Regions from separate parts of the Pseudoalteromonas sp. DY56-GL79 genome, predicted to be linked through region 1. Evidence: predicted binding sites of a transcription regulator. Region 1 holds the regulator's gene; each other region holds the start of a gene.

The links. The regulator sigma-54, encoded in region 1, starts transcription at its own class of promoters, with help from an activator protein. The targets are predictions, from matches to a motif close to GTTGGCACGNNNNTNGNNT.
Region 2: a site for sigma-54 is predicted at 1,580-1,598, ahead of NO992_RS01670 (flagellar assembly protein T N-terminal domain-containing protein). Genes of this name have one in related genera too.
Region 3: a site for sigma-54 is predicted at 1,872-1,890, ahead of NO992_RS20115 (YggN family protein). Genes of this name have one in related genera too.
Region 4: a site for sigma-54 is predicted at 1,877-1,895, ahead of NO992_RS19780 (DUF2726 domain-containing protein). Genes of this name have one in related genera too.

What each region holds. Positions count from the first base shown of each region.
Region 1 is NZ_JANHZS010000006.1:56,090-60,304, reverse strand. It holds gene lptC (LPS export ABC transporter periplasmic protein LptC) at 1-214, shown strand, start outside; gene lptA (lipopolysaccharide transport periplasmic protein LptA) at 204-746, shown strand; gene lptB (LPS export ABC transporter ATP-binding protein) at 746-1,471, shown strand; gene NO992_RS05820 (RNA polymerase factor sigma-54) at 1,518-3,017, shown strand; gene hpf (ribosome hibernation promoting factor) at 3,047-3,334, shown strand; gene ptsN (PTS IIA-like nitrogen regulatory protein PtsN) at 3,336-3,794, shown strand; gene rapZ (RNase adapter RapZ) at 3,787-4,215, shown strand, end outside.
Region 2 is NZ_JANHZS010000002.1:73,437-77,651, reverse strand. It holds gene flgA (flagellar basal body P-ring formation chaperone FlgA) at 1-60, shown strand, start outside; gene flgM (flagellar biosynthesis anti-sigma factor FlgM) at 133-456, shown strand; gene flgN (flagellar protein FlgN) at 449-877, shown strand; gene NO992_RS01675 (LPP20 family lipoprotein) at 952-1,428, opposite strand; gene NO992_RS01670 (flagellar assembly protein T N-terminal domain-containing protein) at 1,634-2,830, shown strand; tRNA gene NO992_RS01665 (tRNA-Arg) at 2,941-3,015, opposite strand; gene NO992_RS01660 (FlgO family outer membrane protein) at 3,347-3,988, opposite strand; gene NO992_RS01655 (FlgO family outer membrane protein) at 3,999-4,215, opposite strand, start outside.
Region 3 is NZ_JANHZS010000031.1:49,929-54,143, forward strand. It holds gene NO992_RS20095 (TlpA family protein disulfide reductase) at 1-238, shown strand, start outside; gene NO992_RS20100 (DUF2721 domain-containing protein) at 251-715, shown strand; gene NO992_RS20105 (cytochrome c) at 816-1,262, shown strand; gene NO992_RS20110 (PA3496 family putative envelope integrity protein) at 1,452-1,637, opposite strand; gene NO992_RS20115 (YggN family protein) at 1,926-2,711, shown strand; gene NO992_RS20120 (PLP-dependent aminotransferase family protein) at 2,750-4,215, opposite strand, start outside.
Region 4 is NZ_JANHZS010000030.1:48,399-52,613, reverse strand. It holds gene NO992_RS19790 (cobalamin biosynthesis protein) at 1-430, opposite strand, end outside; gene mtnN (5'-methylthioadenosine/S-adenosylhomocysteine nucleosidase) at 430-1,137, opposite strand; gene NO992_RS19780 (DUF2726 domain-containing protein) at 1,246-1,836, opposite strand; gene NO992_RS19775 (aminotransferase class V-fold PLP-dependent enzyme) at 2,201-4,105, opposite strand.

The DNA of each region.
Region 1 (4,215 bases):
GCTGGCAAAGAATTTAACGCCTAACGCCATGATCACCGATATCAATGCCGATAATGTAAGAGTTGAAATTAAGCAAAAATTGATGAAGTCGGAACACCCTGTCGTTATCACGGGTCCTAGTCTTAGGATCACGGGTAAAGGACTGCATGCGGATCTACAAAAGCAAGTGATCGAACTCATCAACCACACAAAGACAATTTATTATGACCAGTAAAATCATTAACAAACTAGTTTTCATCGGCTTGCTTGCAAGTTCTACTCTAGTAATTGCTGCAGAACAAAATGAAGTCATTATTGATGCTGGCCGTCAGCAAGCTCAACTGCAAAGCAACATCGGTATTTTTGAACAGAATGTTGTTATTATTCATGGCAACAGAAAAATAAATGCCGATCGCCTAGAAGTCCATCGCCGCGCGGAGCTTGGTACTAACAAGCAACTGCTTGTTGCAACTGGCAGCCCAGCTATTTTCAGCGAACGTCAACCTGATGGTAATTTGCTAGAAGCCAAAGCAAACGAAATTCGCTACGACGTTGCGAAAGGCACCTTAGTCATTTCTGGCGATGCGGAAATCAATCAAACTGGGCAAAAAATCAATGCTCAGGTCATCACCTATGACATTGAAAAGCAACTGATCAGTGCTGAGCGCTCAGACCAAGAAGATTCCCGTGTAAGAACCATCCTTGTTCCTGTTGATGACAAAAAAGACGCAAAAGATAAAAAAGCGCAGGAAGAAGGTAACAATTAATGAGCGAGCTCAAAGCAACTGGTCTAGCAAAGAGTTATAAAGGCCGCCAGGTCGTCAAAAATGTTGGCTTAAGTGTTCAAGCTGGCAGCATTGTAGGCTTATTGGGCCCGAATGGCGCAGGTAAAACCACGACCTTTTATATGATTGTAGGGTTAGTACCAAGCGACAAAGGTTTTATTCAGATTGATGACGAAGATATCACTTTGCTACCAATGCACAGCCGCGCGCGACTTGGTATTGGTTATCTACCGCAAGAGTCTTCGATCTTTAGAAAACTCACGGTCTATCAAAATTTGATGGCGATTTTAGAAACTCGAAAAGACTTATCTAAAGTTGAAAGAGAAGCTGAACTAAACGAGTTACTGGATGAGTTTAATATCCAACACATTCGCGACTCACAGGGCATGGCATTGTCGGGAGGCGAAAGAAGACGCGTAGAAATTGCTCGCGCTTTAGCCGCTAACCCTAAGTTTATCCTGTTAGATGAACCTTTTGCTGGTGTTGATCCTATTTCGGTGTTAGATATAAAGACAATCATAGAGCACCTAAAAAACCGCGGTATCGGTGTGCTAATCACCGATCATAACGTTAGAGAAACACTGGACGTATGTGAAAAAGCCTACATCGTTTCACATGGTGAGTTAATCGCTGCAGGCACGCCAGAACATGTTTTGGCAGATCAAACCGTAAGAGATGTCTACCTAGGCGAACAATTCAAGCTATAGTTAAGACGTAGTATTAATAACTGTTAAAAAGGATTGTTAGAGATACATGAGGCAATCATTACAGCTGCGCATGGGGCAGCAACTTACAATGACTCCACAACTGCAACAAGCCATTCGCTTGCTGCAGCTTAGTACATTGGATCTGCAACAAGAAATACAAGAAGCATTAGACAGCAATCCATTGTTGGAAGTGGAAGAAGGTGATAATACTGACGGCGAAAACACTGACCAACACAGTCAAGAAAAGAGCAGTGCTGACGACAATCAAGATTCAAGCGATGAAGTGCAGGTTAGTGACTATGAGATAGACTCAGATACAGCCATGAGCAAAGACACGGTGAGCGATGACCTCGCCATGGATGTCACTTGGGACGAGTATATGAGTGCAGCGCCCGCTGCAAGCTCAGGCCCACTTCCCGATGACGATAATGTTTATCAAGGGGAAACCTCTGAATCTCTCCACGACTATCTCATGTGGCAACTTGAGCTGACACCATTTAGTCCAACAGATAGAGCGATTGCGATTGCGATTATTGAAGCGGTCGACCTGTCAGGCATTTTAACACTGTCTTGCGAAGACATTTTAGAAAGCATTAATGATGAGAGTAGCGAAGAGCCTATTGAGCTGGATGAAGTCGAAGCCGTGCTCAAACGTATTCAGCTTTTCGATCCTGTCGGTATCGCAGCGCGTAGTTTACAAGAATGCTTGTGTATTCAGCTAAATCAATTCGCCCCAGATACGCCATGGATTGCCGAAACGAAAATGATCCTGACAGAGCATATCGACTTGCTTGCCAGCCGTGACTATCGAACTTTGACTAAGAAAACACGCCTTAAAGAAGCCGATCTCAAAGAGGTCATGACGTTAATTCATAGTCTTAACCCAAAACCAGCGGCAAGCATTATTCATGAAGAGCCTGAATATGTGATCCCTGACGTATCGGTGAAAAAAGTAAAAGGTCGTTGGGTCGTAGAGCTAAATCCTGATGCTATGCCTAAAATAAAAGTAAACGACCATTATGCTGCGATGTCTAGAACAGCGAAATCCAGTACAGATAGTCAGTTTATTCGCTCACATTTACAAGAAGCGAAGTGGTTTATTAAAAGCTTAGAAAGCCGAAATGATACTTTATTAAAAGTTACCAATTGCATTGTGCAACAACAACAGGCATTCTTTGAACATGGCCCCGAAGCAATGCGCCCTATGGTGCTAAATGATGTTGCTGAAATGGTTGAGATGCATGAGTCCACAATTTCCCGTGTGACAACACAAAAATACATGCATACACCTCGGGGAATATTTGAGCTGAAGTACTTCTTCTCTAGCCATGTAAGTACAGAAAATGGAGGTGAGTGCTCTTCTACAGCAATTAGAGCACTTATCAAAAAGCTGATAGCTGCAGAAAATACCGCGAAACCATTGAGTGACAGCAAAATTGCAGATATCTTAGCTGAGCAAGGAATTAAGGTAGCGAGACGTACGATTGCAAAATATCGTGAATCCCTAGCCATTCCACCGTCAAATCAGCGTAAAAGCTTGATATAAGACGTAAAAACCAAGAAGGAAAAATGCTTATGCAACTAAATCTAACTGGTCGCCATGTAGAAATTACTGACTCATTAAGAGACTATGTCACCAACAAGTTTGCGAAGCTAGAAAGGCACTTTGATCATATCAATAACGTGCATGTGATCCTTGATGTCGAGAAGCTAGTACAAAAAGCAGAAGCAACATTACACGTAAACGGCGGCGAGCTATTTGCATCAACAGAGCATCAAGATATGTATGCCGCAATTGATGGCCTTATCGACAAGCTAGATCGTCAAGTTATTAAACACAAAGAGAAGCTCACTCGACACTAAGATGAAATTAAGTGAATTGGTGAACAAGGACTGCAGTAAAGCTGCGGTCCTTTTTAATAGCAAAAAACGTATTTTAGAATACATCAGCGAACTGGCTCATAGCCAAATTCCAAATACCAGTCAGCATGCTATCTTAGACGCTTTAATGGCGCGAGAGAAATTAGGCAGCACAGGGATCGGTAAAGGTATTGCCATTCCTCATGGTAGACTTGAAGGTTTGGATAAAATCCTTGCAATGGTGCTTGTTAGCGAGCAAGGGATCCAGTTTGAAGCCATAGATAAGCAGCCTGTCGATATTTTTGTCGCGTTCATCGTACCCGAAGGTGATAATCAACAGCACCTGAAGACCTTAGCGGCGATTGCTGATACACTCAAAGACAAGTCTTTTTGCAAAATGCTTAGGCAAGCAAAAAGTGATGACGAGTTATATGCAGTGATCCAAGGTGAACTTGATGAGTGATGAAGAAAAAGGACTCGAGCTTATCATTATCAGTGGCCGCTCAGGCTCTGGTAAATCTGTAGCGCTTCGAGTATTGGAAGACTTAGGCTACTATTGTGTAGATAACATTCCAGTCAATTTACTGCCGTCTTTAGTCCGCAGCGTTTCCGACAATTATAATAAAATTGCAGTCAGTATTGATGTTAGAAACTTGCCTAAAGAACAGGACGAGTTTAATGACATTCTTGAATACTTGCCTGGTTTCGCCAAACCTACCCTGTTTTATTTAGACAGTGACGATCAAACCCTGATAAAACGCTTCTCAGAAACACGCCGTTTGCACCCTCTTTCACTACATAATCTTCCATTAGATGTTGCGATAAAGAAAGAACGGGAATTGTTAGACGTGTTGATCACACGCGCTGATTTTCTCATTGATACT
Region 2 (4,215 bases), on a different contig from region 1:
TCTGGCAAAACCTTACGTGCTAGAGTAATAGAAGTGGAAACAGTAGAGGTGAATTTATAAAAAATTTGCTAAAGTAATACTATTAAACGCCGATAACAAGGCTGAGAGTATAATTTTATTGGGTCTACAATCATGGTTAATCAAGTTAACGGTCAGAATCAGTCTACATCCGTTGCTAATAATGTTAAGCAACAGAAAGCTGAATTGCAAAGAAATGATGCCAACAGCGCATCAGTTAAATCACCAGCTACACCAAAAGCAGCTGCGGATTCAGTCAGTCTGACTCCACAAGCGCAACAGCTGAAAACAGTCAACGAAAAAGCGCAGCAATCATCAGGCTTTGACGACAAGAAAGTCGAAGAATTGAAAAAAGCGATTGCAGAAGGCAAGTACCAAGTTGACGCGGAAAAACTCGCCAAAAACATAGCTGCATTTGAGTTCGAAATATATGGATGATTTGGTTCGGCTTTGCCACCACAAACTTTCTGAACAAATCTCAACGCTAGAAGCGATGACCCAGCTTCTGGCGCGTGAGCTTGACGAGCTTGCATCTCGGCGTGGCGACAACTTAAAAGAAATCGCTCGTGAAAAGCTAACTCTCATTTCAAAACTGCAAAAGCTCGACAATGAATTGTCAAAAACAGAGTCTCACGTCTTTGAACACAATGAAGTAGCCCCGCTCGTTACTAAAGTGCGAGCACTACTCAGTGAATGCCAAACCAAAAATGAAATCAATGCTAAAACTGCTCATCAGGCGAATGTAAGCACACGTGAATTAAAAGGGATCTTAATTGGCGCACCAACTTCGATTACATATGGTCAGGATGGTAGTGTTAAAAGTAGCGACAGTGAGTTAGTACGTAACCTAAAGGCGTAGCCACGCCAATCATATTTCAGTATTGAAGAACAACCGAAATGCAGCATATTAAGTAAGCGACATGTGATGAGTGCTTACTTAAAACTATAAGATATCTTCTTAATTTTCTGCGGCTTGACTTGAGTAATATACAAATCATAAACGCGTTTCATATCAAGCTCTAATTCCGTCGTGTAAGTATCACCAACAGCGTAACTTTTCAGCACCTTAGCCCCTCGAACGAGTCCATTTACTTGGCTCTTAAGGCCGTCGTTTTGCGCAACCGCCCCTTTTACCGTAATAGTAGATGTCAAATTCTGGCCATACAGTTGCTCGGCCAATTCACGATACGCTTCTAATTTTGAGACTTTAATAGCCATTAGCTGCTTCTCACCCGCAGTTTTACCCGGCTGAGCACTCAAAGGCGCGTACCCCACAGCACGTAAAACAGGAAAAGTTTCCGGTTGTACTGTTTCATATTCAATGTGCTTATCAACGAGGCTTGAACAGCCACTGAGTCCCGCTAGCGAGCAAACCATAACAACTGCACTGATAGAATTAGTGATACGCATTTCACCTCACTCCGCTACAATAAATACCAATCAAAATTTAACACTTCCCCAGCATCTTAGTCTCGCAAGGATTGTTGTGGTTTCATCGAGTATTGGCAATAAATAAAAATTAACTTTAATGATCTATGATTATGCACGAACCTTGCCAAAATTTGGCACAGGTATTGCTGAGTTAAAGAGTAGTTTTTTATCTGGGCATTTAAACATGAAAAAGCAATTCACGATCAGTCTATCACTGTTGTGTATCACCTTAACTAATCCTGCTTATGCCGAATGGTTTGAAGTTACCGGCATGGCTGACGTTAAAAATGGCGATCATCAAAAAGCCAAAAGAAAGGCCGTAAACGACGCCATCACACAAGCATTGCTGTTTTCTGGTGCTTCTGTGAGTAGTGTACAAACCGTCACCGATGGTGTGCTCACCCAAGATCAACTTAAGATCCGCTCAAATGCCGAAATCCAGAGCGCCAACGTGATTGCTGAAGCAAAAGTCGGTGACTCATGGCAAGTAACATTGCATATCGATATTACCCCACAAAGTGCTCAGTGCCCAACTAGTGCATACAATAAACAGGTTGCAGTCACACAAAGCCAGTTAAAAAATAAACATCAAGCAACTTTAGGTCAAATTTTTGACGTAAATAAAGCGGTGAGCGAGCGCCTATACCAGACTATGACTGAACAAAAGTCGAGCTTAGAACCCGTTCCCTATTTTGCACAGACTATAGATGTTAGCCGCTTTTTCAGTCAGCGTTTTGATTATAATGAACAGCTAATCGAGACCATTACAGCAAATACCAACAGCCAATTTGTACTACTGAGTCAAATAACTGATGTTGCTAGTGTCGATAAACTTAATAGTGACCTCGCATTTTGGCAAAGCGATAAATACTTAAGAAGCTTCAAGGTAGACTTTGCGCTGTTTGATGCACTTTCTCATGAAAGGGTGTGGCAAAAACAATATGCCACTCAAGGCGTGTGGCCGTTTAAGAAAACCAAATTAATTGATGTGTACAGTGAGCGCTTTTGGCAGACAGATTATGCTGATGAGATCCAAACCACGCTGACACAAATCGCAACTGATTTAAACGCAGCGGTCGCCTGCTTACCTACCAATGGCAAAATCCTACATATCGATGATGAACAAGTCGTTATTAATTTGGGCCGCATGCATGGCTTAGAGAATGGCCAGATCCTTAACGTAGCACATAGTAATCCGCTGACTAATGTCGATGGTAAAATATTTATGCATCAAATTAAAACCATTAATAAGCTGCAAGTGATCCAAGTGAACGCTCAAAATGCCATTGCGGTAAATATCAGTAATCGCCCACTTCACAATGTGCAAATTAATGATTTGGTTGAAATTCAAATAGAAACTGAAAATGAGTTTGAATTGTAAGGCAGAGTCTTTCTGCAGCAAAAGGCAAGAATTTCGATGACTTTATCCCCTCTGCATCATGCTTCCACCTCCCATTTACTTTGGTCATTCCACACAGAAATGAATACCAATGGCGTCCCCAGTAGGAATCGAACCTACATCTAAGCCTTAGGAGGGCCTTGTTTTATCCATTAAACTATGGGGACAATCTCTAAAGTCAGATAACAGTCGCTTTTTTGACCTTCACTAGCGGGATCTGCGGTACTTAATACCAATGAAGTCGAGAGTTGTCGATTCTCTGTTGTACTGCATCTCAGTGACTTCGCTTTAGTATACTGATCTTAATGAACTTTTAAAGATTAATAGTCAATTTATTCGCGCTAATAAATGAGGTGGTTCAGTAGGTGAATACGCAGCAGTTAAGACCCACTACTGCGCTATCAGTTACTTCGCTTGAGGTGTGAATAAGAAGTAGGATAGTTCTTCGTTTAATAAAACCTAAACGGTATTTTCTTCTAAAAAACGCTATTTGAAGTACTACCTTGAAGCGGTTGCCTGATCATCAAGGATAAAATACGGGATAGTCACCACCGTGCTTGCGATCACTAAGTTAGTATTAAACTCTAACAACCTTGCGTTCACCTCCACGCCTCGTGGACGGTAAACCATAGTGCCTGTGAGCAAATGACTGGGAGATTGAGTGTTTTTCAAGCGACTTGCATTACGCGAAAAAGTCAAATCACCACTAGATGTCACTTCAATTTTCCCCAATGCTTTAAAGTCTAATGCTTGATAACCCAGCTTTTGCATTTGATGCATTAAAGACTCAGCCAATTGGTTTCCTAGCTGGTTTGTATCCCTTAATGATTCATTAAAGTTAACAAAACTAGCTACCGCTATCGACTCGGGCTTTTGCCCTAACACCGTATCTGACAGCTCCAACGCAATTTGATTGGCGTAGTTAGCAATTTCTTTGCGATGACGATAGCTAACGAAGCCAATATCTTGCGATATCGCCGCTTGTGAATCTTCATTACGCTCTTGCTCTTCCATCATGGCATATAATATTTCCATATCGGATTGCTGCGTTTCTGTAGATTCAGGAGTCGCCTGATTTGTCACTTCGCAACCACCGAGTAATGCGAGTGTCGTCGCGAATAGCACTACATTTTTCATCATCGCCTCCGAATTAGTTCGCACGCTCTATACGAATGCCATCGTATGCCGCACCATCTTGTAGGGCGTTAACTACGTTTTGCGGTAAAAACCCTTGAGCAGAACCCACGACACTTTTACTTCTAAGCCCAACCACTCTGGCATTAACCATAACTCCGCCCTGATGATTCACCAAAGTACCACCTAGCACGTACAAAAAAGGGTGGTCGTCAGATAGCTCTAAAAAGTCA
Region 3 (4,215 bases), on a different contig from region 1:
CCAAGCCGAGTTAACCATCGTTGCCATAGGCCGAGAAGAAACTAACACTACGCTTGAGCAATTCAACGAAACCATGCAATTGCCCATCCATTTTGTTGCCGATCCCAATCGAGATATTTACAACACGTATGCCAATAAAGGCATTCCTAGAGTCATCTTGCTTGATGAACGCAACCAAGTGATACAGACCCTCATCGGTGAGCAACCCAACACCTTATCAAAACTAAACTGGAATTAACGAGGTAACTATATGAATCCAGAAGTCGTTAGCATTCTCACGATGGCCAAAGTTATCCAAACCGCCGTTGCCCCTGTATTTTTAATTACGGGTATTGCTGCGACCTTAGGGGTACTATCAAACCGCTTAGCACGGATCACGGATAGGGCGCGTTTACTTGATCGCAAGATCAATACCACGCAAGATGAAGAGCTCAAAATGCACTTTAGCCGTGAAATGCGCGCACTGTTAAAACGGTCTCGTTTTATTCACGTTGCATTTAGCATGAGTGTACTCAGTGCGTTGCTTGTGTGTGCAGTGGTTATGCTGCTGTTCATGTCACACTTGTACAGTATGCCATTGGGCATTACGTTATCGTCTTGTTTTATCGCCGCTATGGTGCTGCTTATTGGCGCGTTTGTCTCTTTGCTGGGAGAAATCTTTTTAGCCACCCGCAGTATGCGCAGGGGCATGATATTCAAAGACATCGAGAGTTGATTATTTAAAACTAGTTGCCTCCGTCACAGGGCACTTATCGCAATTGTTTGATTATATTTGTAATTTACATTGAAAATAGGGAAAAAATTAGGGGTTTACTATGAAGAAACTACTTACCGTCACACTATTTAGCTGTCTTGCAGCAACTGCGCAAGCTAACACCATGTTTGAATCGGCTGAAGATGCAATTGAATACCGCCAAGCGTCTTTCCAATTGATCCGTTTCCAGATTGGCAATATGGGCGACATGCTAAAAGGCAAAGTACCATTTGATGCTGAAGTATTTAAGCAACGTGCTCACAATGCTGCGCAATTATCGCAAATGCCTTGGGAAGCATTTATCGACGGTTCTGACAAAGGCAATACTGATGCCCTACCAGCCGTTTGGTCAGACAGAGCTGAGTTCGATGGAAAAGCCAAGCAATTTGCCGAGTATGCTCAAGCACTGGCTGTTGCAGCTGACTCTGGCGACAAAAAGCTGATTGCTTCTGCATTTAAAGATTGGGCAAAAGGCTGTAAAGACTGCCATAAATCTTTTAAAGATTAATACCAATCGTATAAAAACAAAACAGCCGCATATTTGCGGCTGCTTACTATCTGAATATCTCGTCACTTGCTTGGCTATCACCAACGACACAGTAATTCAGACATCGCACTGAGTAACCCACAGCCCTGCTTAATCACACAGCCAAATTGAATTACTGTCAGTGCTAGACTCGTAGATGACCTCTAGTGATCAATCATCAATATAGTCGAAATCATCATCGCCTAGATTTCTACGTAGGCGTTTTTGCTCTAAGTAGTCGTCTAGCTTTCTTTTGACTTTACGCTTTTGCTTGTCATGTTGGTTACGACCCAACTTTTCAAATTCATCGTCTGCAAAATCATCATCAAGCGCATCGTAAGAGAATGTCTTACCCACAACTAACTCCAAAATAAAATAGTCATTAATAAAATGAGAGCCGTCTCTCAAGATCACTATTTAGCGCTAAATTGTCATTCTGAAAAGTGAGAGTTTCTTATCCTTACAATAAAAATTTTTTATTGCCTAATTAATTTTGACAAAAACAACTATATTTTAGTCAATTTTATCACTTTTAGAGCACATTAACTTTCAACAATAAAATACAATATATTGATTTTATTTGAGTTTATATTTGGCATTGTTCTTGTAACAATAATCATGCAACTGAGCCAATAAGGATCGACCATGAATAAAATTTTACTACTAACAGCAGCAACAATGATGACAACCACCGTCGCTGCACACGAAAAAAATAACATCACGTTTAGCGGTGACAATTGTGAAGTAGAATTTCAGAATGACGTTAGGATCACGCCTGATAACTTGGTGATCACAACGGCCAAAAACAAAACAGCTGAGATCAACAACCTTGGCGAACTGACACTCAATGGCGAGCGCATCACACTTAATACACAGCAAAAAACGATGCTCACGCAATACGGTGATGAACTAAGAGGCCGCCTACCACAAGTGGCTGATATTGCTTTTGAAGGCATAAAACTAGCGGGCGTTGCCCTTAATGAAGTGGCACAAACCTTTAATTTAACTAGTTTAGATAGCATCCATGCCGTGATCGATGACCTCGAAACAGAAGTGCAAAATACGTTTTATCAGCAAGGTGCGTTTGTGATGGGCAAGCAAACCTTTGATGAGTTTGGCCAAAATTTCGATAATCAGTTTGAAGAAAAAATCGAGACTGCAGTACAAGGTGCCATGATGCAATCGATAGGTAGCTTACTGGTTGCGATTGGCAACGAAATGTCAGATGCAAACGGTGATATGAGCAGCTTTGAACAGCGTATGGAAAACTTCGCAACACAAATCGAAACCAAAGTTGAACAACAGGCAGAATCTATTGAGAAAAAAGCAGACGCACTGTGTGGCGACTTTGAACAAATAGCGAAAAACGAAGCCATTGTCGCAAAGTCTATCCCCGCAATGTCAGAGTACCAACTGTTTAAATTTAAATAATCTGACGTTGGCATAACTTACTTTTAATTCAGGATACGTTATGCCAACCCTTTCCTTTGTGCATCAGCCAACTCCCCCAGCGTTTTAATCGCTTGCTCTACCGACGCATCCCACGGCAAACCATAACTGATACGTATACAATTTTGATACTTTTTGCTGGCACTAAATAGCGTACCAGGCGTAATACTGATCCCGCACTCCAAGGCTTTTTGGAACAACAAGGCACCATCAACGTGCTTACCTAAGTCTAGCCACAGCACACAACCGCCTTGCGGGCGACTGACTCTTACCTCACTACCAAACGCAACATTCACCGCTTGGATCATACGGTCTCGATTCTCAATTAACCGTTTACGGACCAACTTTAAATGGCGCTCGTAGCCTCCGGAGCTGAGAAAGTCCGCCAGAGCCCATTGATTCATTAAAGATGACGAACAACTCAACGCACGTTTTATGCGCTTTGCTTTTGCACTAAATTGACTGGCGACCATCCAACCCACTCGATAGCTGGGCGCTGCGGTTTTTGAAAATGACGCACATGTGATCACTAAGCCTTTTTGGCTAAATGCTTGTGCCGGTATGCCGCGCTGCTCGGTAAAATATAAATCACCATACACATCGTCCTCTATCAACACCACGTCACGTTGCTCTAATAGTGCCACCAGCTGCGCACGTCTCGTATCTGGCATAAAGCTACCAAGCGGGTTACTAATACTGGTAGAAAACACACACGCTCGAATATCATGTTTTTCAAGCGCCCGTTCAAGGTCGCTCAGCCAAATGCCATCATCTGGGCAAACAGGTATTTCAATGGCCTTTAACCCTAAGTTTTCAGCCAGTTCAACTATGCCAAAATAACAGGGGGATTCAATCGCTATCACGTCTCCGGGCTTGGTCACCGCTTGTAACGCAATCGCCAACGCTTCTTGCGCGCCATTGGTGATCACCACTTCATCCATGTCTATTGCTAAGCCCATATCCAAATAACGCCGCACGATTTGCTTTTTTAAACTATCTAAACCGTCCATAGGGCCATAATTAATGAGTTCATTCCCTGCTTCTTTCATTGCGCGGCGCATAATTTTGGCAAGAACCAGCTCAGTACCAGCAATGGCGATGGGGTTGGCGATACCTAAGGGGATTGCATGCGGCTGATGGATCCCCTTATACACTTGTTCAATCAGCGCCTGCTTGTTAACCACCACAGGTTTGGCGGGCAATCGTGCACGCTTCGGAGAGTCGTTGTGCGAAGCTCTGTGGCATAAAAAGTAGCCGGATTTCTCTTTGGCAATGACTTTTCCTTGATCTTCAAGTGCTTGATAGGCCTGCTTTACCGTTGGGATACTGACATTTAAGTTTTGCGCCATAACACGCAATGAGGGAAGCTTTTCGCCCGGTAAAATGGACTCTTGTTCTGCCATCGACAAGATCATTTGGATCACCTGCTGATAGAGAAAGGCGGAATGTTGGCGTTGAATAACGGTACTCATAAGCAATAATCTGT
Region 4 (4,215 bases), on a different contig from region 1:
TACAAATACCAAGCTCTGTTAGCTTCTCTACATCTCTTGCTACCATTCCTTGCAACACGGCTCTTGCGGTTACTTTTTGCTTTGATTTTATCAATGCGGAAATACGCTTAGCACGGCTTTCATGGCTAATATCTAAGCATAAAAACAACACCAGCCCACCGAGCCAATTAGGATAAAAAGCAAAGCTAATAATCGCATGAGTTAATACAGTGATAGTTAATATTGGTAGGAGGAAGCCGAGTGTGCCGGATAAAAGTTGATAACTAGAAGCCGCTTTGGGGCGATAAACTCTTTCGGCAATGGCTTTAAAAACAAGGCTAAGAATAAGATTAGGGTGATAAAGTGTTGATAACCTTACCCCTAGGCTGGCAAAAATCGCCAGTAAGAAAATGATCAGGCCCTCATGGGCCTGAAGCAAGCTGTCGAGCACTAAAGCGTAACCTTATCCAGCTTATTAAGTAGTGCCATCACCATCTTAGAAGAGTTTACAGAAGCAACTTCTAGATACTCTTCGAATGATTGCGGTGATTCTTTGCCGGCGATATCAGATAGCGAGCGGATCACAACAAATGGCGTGTTTAAAGAATGACAAGCCTGCGCAATTGCCGCACCTTCCATTTCGACTGCTAACATCGTAGGGAAGTCTGCACGCGCCTTGTCGATGCGTACTGGGTCGCACATAAATGAGTCACCCGTACAGATCAAACCAACCATAGTTTGAATGCCTTCAAGCTCATGTACGCTTTGCTCTGCAGCTTCAACTAATTTTGCATGCGAAGTGAACGCAGCAGGCATTTGTGGAACTTGACCAATTTCATAGCCAAATGCAGTAACATCAACATCGTGATGACGTACTTCATTTGAAATAACCACATCGCCGACGTTTAGTGATGGTTCAAAACCACCTGCAGAACCCGTGTTGATCACGCAATCTGGCGCAAAGTTGTCGATCAGCAAAGTTGTCGCAACTGTTGCTGCCACTTTACCAATGCCAGACTGTACAAGCGTTACATCAAGACCAGCCAGTTTGCCGGTATAAAAAGTAAAGCCACCTTTGGTCAATGTTTGCGGGTTTTCCATGGTGTTACGCAAAATGGTAACTTCTTGCTCCATTGCGCCGATAATGCCTACTTTCATCAAAAGATTCCTAATTTGTGGTGGGGAACGCCCCAGTGTCAAAATTGCTTTTATTATACGAAAGGGGTTTTGATAGGTAAAACAAAAAACGGGCTGACGCCCGTTTTGCTAGATTTCTGCCAACTGAGTTGACTGTGCTTTTGCCTGTGAAGGGGACAGTACCGCAGGTTTGTAGGTGCGGTTTCTGGTTTTCTTTGGCATCTCCACTTTTTGGCCAAGCTTGAATAAGATTGCCGCACGAACCTCAGCGCTTTGGTAGCCACTTTTGATTTTCATACGAATGTGTGGAATACCCGCAGATTCCAGAGCGCCACTGACAAACCAATCTTTTTGCGCCTTATGGCCATTTTTATTGGAATTATTGACTAAGTCTACAGCGGCAACAATTTTCAGTGTCTCTTTGTCTACCAAAACATAATCCAACTGTTTATTCTTAGCTTTAGTTACCGCGGCACGACGTGCTTTTGGAGAGATCCCCGGTTTGCACTCAATTACATCAATGAGTTTAATGCGGCTAACGATTTTATATCTATCGCCAACAGCACGTTCTAATAAATGTAGAAACGAGGCTTCAACGGTGGTAAAAACAGATTCTTTACGATTAAACGGATAAGGATTGCCACCTACATCGGTGTACTTAGAAGCGACAATGGAAGCAACGACCACTAGAGCCAAAATAGCAAGCAACGCAAATTCCATACAAAACTCCAAATCAAAAAAATGACATCTGTGATTTGATAAGCAATAGCTGTGCCAAAATAGCGCTTAAATTAGTGGGTGGTTAACATTAAATCAGTATTTGGGATATGGAAAGAAAAATAAAGTGCTTTAAGTTGTTTATTCTAGGCAGCGATATCTTACGGCAGGCTGCCTAGTACTGGATAATGATACTATACCAATTAACCTTAATACTTGCTCAATTTGAAGGAGTAAACCTGACGCTAACAGCGCTAAAACTTTTTTATTTAGAACAACTAAATAGCAAAATTTTTGCCTTGTTATCGACAAGATTTTCTCGCCTCAAAATAGACCACTTAATTAAGATAACTGGTATTAGCTCGCGTTATTTGTCCTCTTTAAGCACGTAGATCTCACCATCGAAACTACCTTGAATGGTCAATCCTTGGCCTGCCAGTTCCTTGAGATATTCAATATGCTCTTGGGTAATATGTTGACCTGGCACCAAAAGCGGAATACCCGGAGGATACGGGGTGACTAAACCTGCACAAATACGGTTGTTGCTCTTGCTAATAGGTACAGATTCACGCTCGCCGTAGAAGGCATCGCTAGGGATACAAGCAAGGTCAATAGCGGGCAAATTCTCAGGTAAGCGTGAGCGTCGCGTTGACTTCGATAGTTTTACCTTGCCGCCATCAAGTTTCTTTAAGGCATTGTATAAACGAATGATCTTTGAGCGTGTACCACCCAAGGTTAGTAAGACTAAGATGGTACTGTGTGTATATTTCTCAATCTCCAGCCCAATTTCGTCCAGCAGAAACTTATGAATATCCTTTAATGAGTATGGCAGCTCACTAATATCGATGAGGATTTTAAGTGGATCATGCCCCATATTATCGCCACTAAAATGTGGGAATATATTCATAAAGTCTTGCTTATCAAGCACTTTAATATGCTTGAGCGAGGCCATCTGCTGTTTGAACTCTGCAACATGGTTCAGCAGTGCATTGAGTAACTTATAGCCTTCCATCTCTAGCTGCTTTTGGCACACATCCAAAGACGCAATAAGCTGGTATTTGGGTGAGGTGCTGGCGTAGATACTGTAAATCTCACGGAAGAAGTCAGCATCAAAATCAGGGTCGTTAATATGGATATAAGATGCCTGCGAAAATGCCGATACGACTTTATGCGCCGAATGAGTGACATAATCGGCACCTGCATGAATGGCGGAGTAATGGCGCAAGCTAGGGTGAAATAGCGAGTAAGCAAACCAAGCTTCATCAATAAAGACTTTGATGCCATGCTGATGGGCAAATTCTACGACTTGTTTCAGGTCGCTCAGCAAACCATCATAGGTACAGCCTGTGAGCACCAGTAGTTTTGCATCGGTATTTTGTTCAATCGCTTGCTTAATATCGGCCAGTGAAGGCGGTGCAAATATGCCATATTTTGGATTTAAGATACTCGACAAATAGATTGGGAAACTGGCCGATTGCAAAATGCCATAGTGCACAGACTTATGACAGTTGCGGTCGATGATCACCTTATCGCCCTTGCGAAGGAGGGTTTGCAAAATAATTTTATTCGAGGTGGACGAACCGTTGGTCACGAAGTAGGTGCGTTTAACCTCAAACGTTGCCGCTGCGGACTCCTGAGCGCGGCCAATGGTATTGGTGCTGTCTGACAGTGAACCTAACGAATCAACCGATACAGACAAGTCTCCGACAAAGACATTACGGCCATAAAATTGATAAAAATCTTTGATATAAGGAGAGTTTCTAAAGCTCGAACCGCCGCTGTGACCTGGAGTATGCCAAGAGTCGTTCGCTTCGCCGACATAGCTGCGATACGCCGTCCAAAATGGCGTCTCGGCTCTGTCATCAAAGTCGTTGATCATATATCCTAAAATGGCTTCAGGATCTGAGATAACTTCATCTTTAAAGAAGAAAGACTCGATTTCCTCGGATTCGTTGACTATCTCAAGCCCTTTAGTGTCATCACCAATAACGTAAACCGGTAATTCTAGACGAATACTTTTTAATTGCTCGATAAAGCGACTATAGGTTTGTTCGCCACTTTTGTTGTGCACATCCCAACTCAGCACGACGGCTTGAATATCACCATCTTCAGTGACATGCTCCAAGGCTTTTGAAAGTTCGAGACATTCAATAATATCGATTTGAACATCCTCTCGCTCAAAGTTAGGGATCGTTTTTGACAGATTGCTTGAGAGCGCTTGCAATACAGCTGGCTCTTGTTCTATTAACAAGATACGAAGGACAGGTAGCATAATGATATTCGCATTAAAATTTAAAGACTTTCATTAGCATAAAGAAAGCGCAGTGATTTGTGAAATCAATACTTTGCAAATGTTCCAGAAATTGTAAAACGGATGTAGGC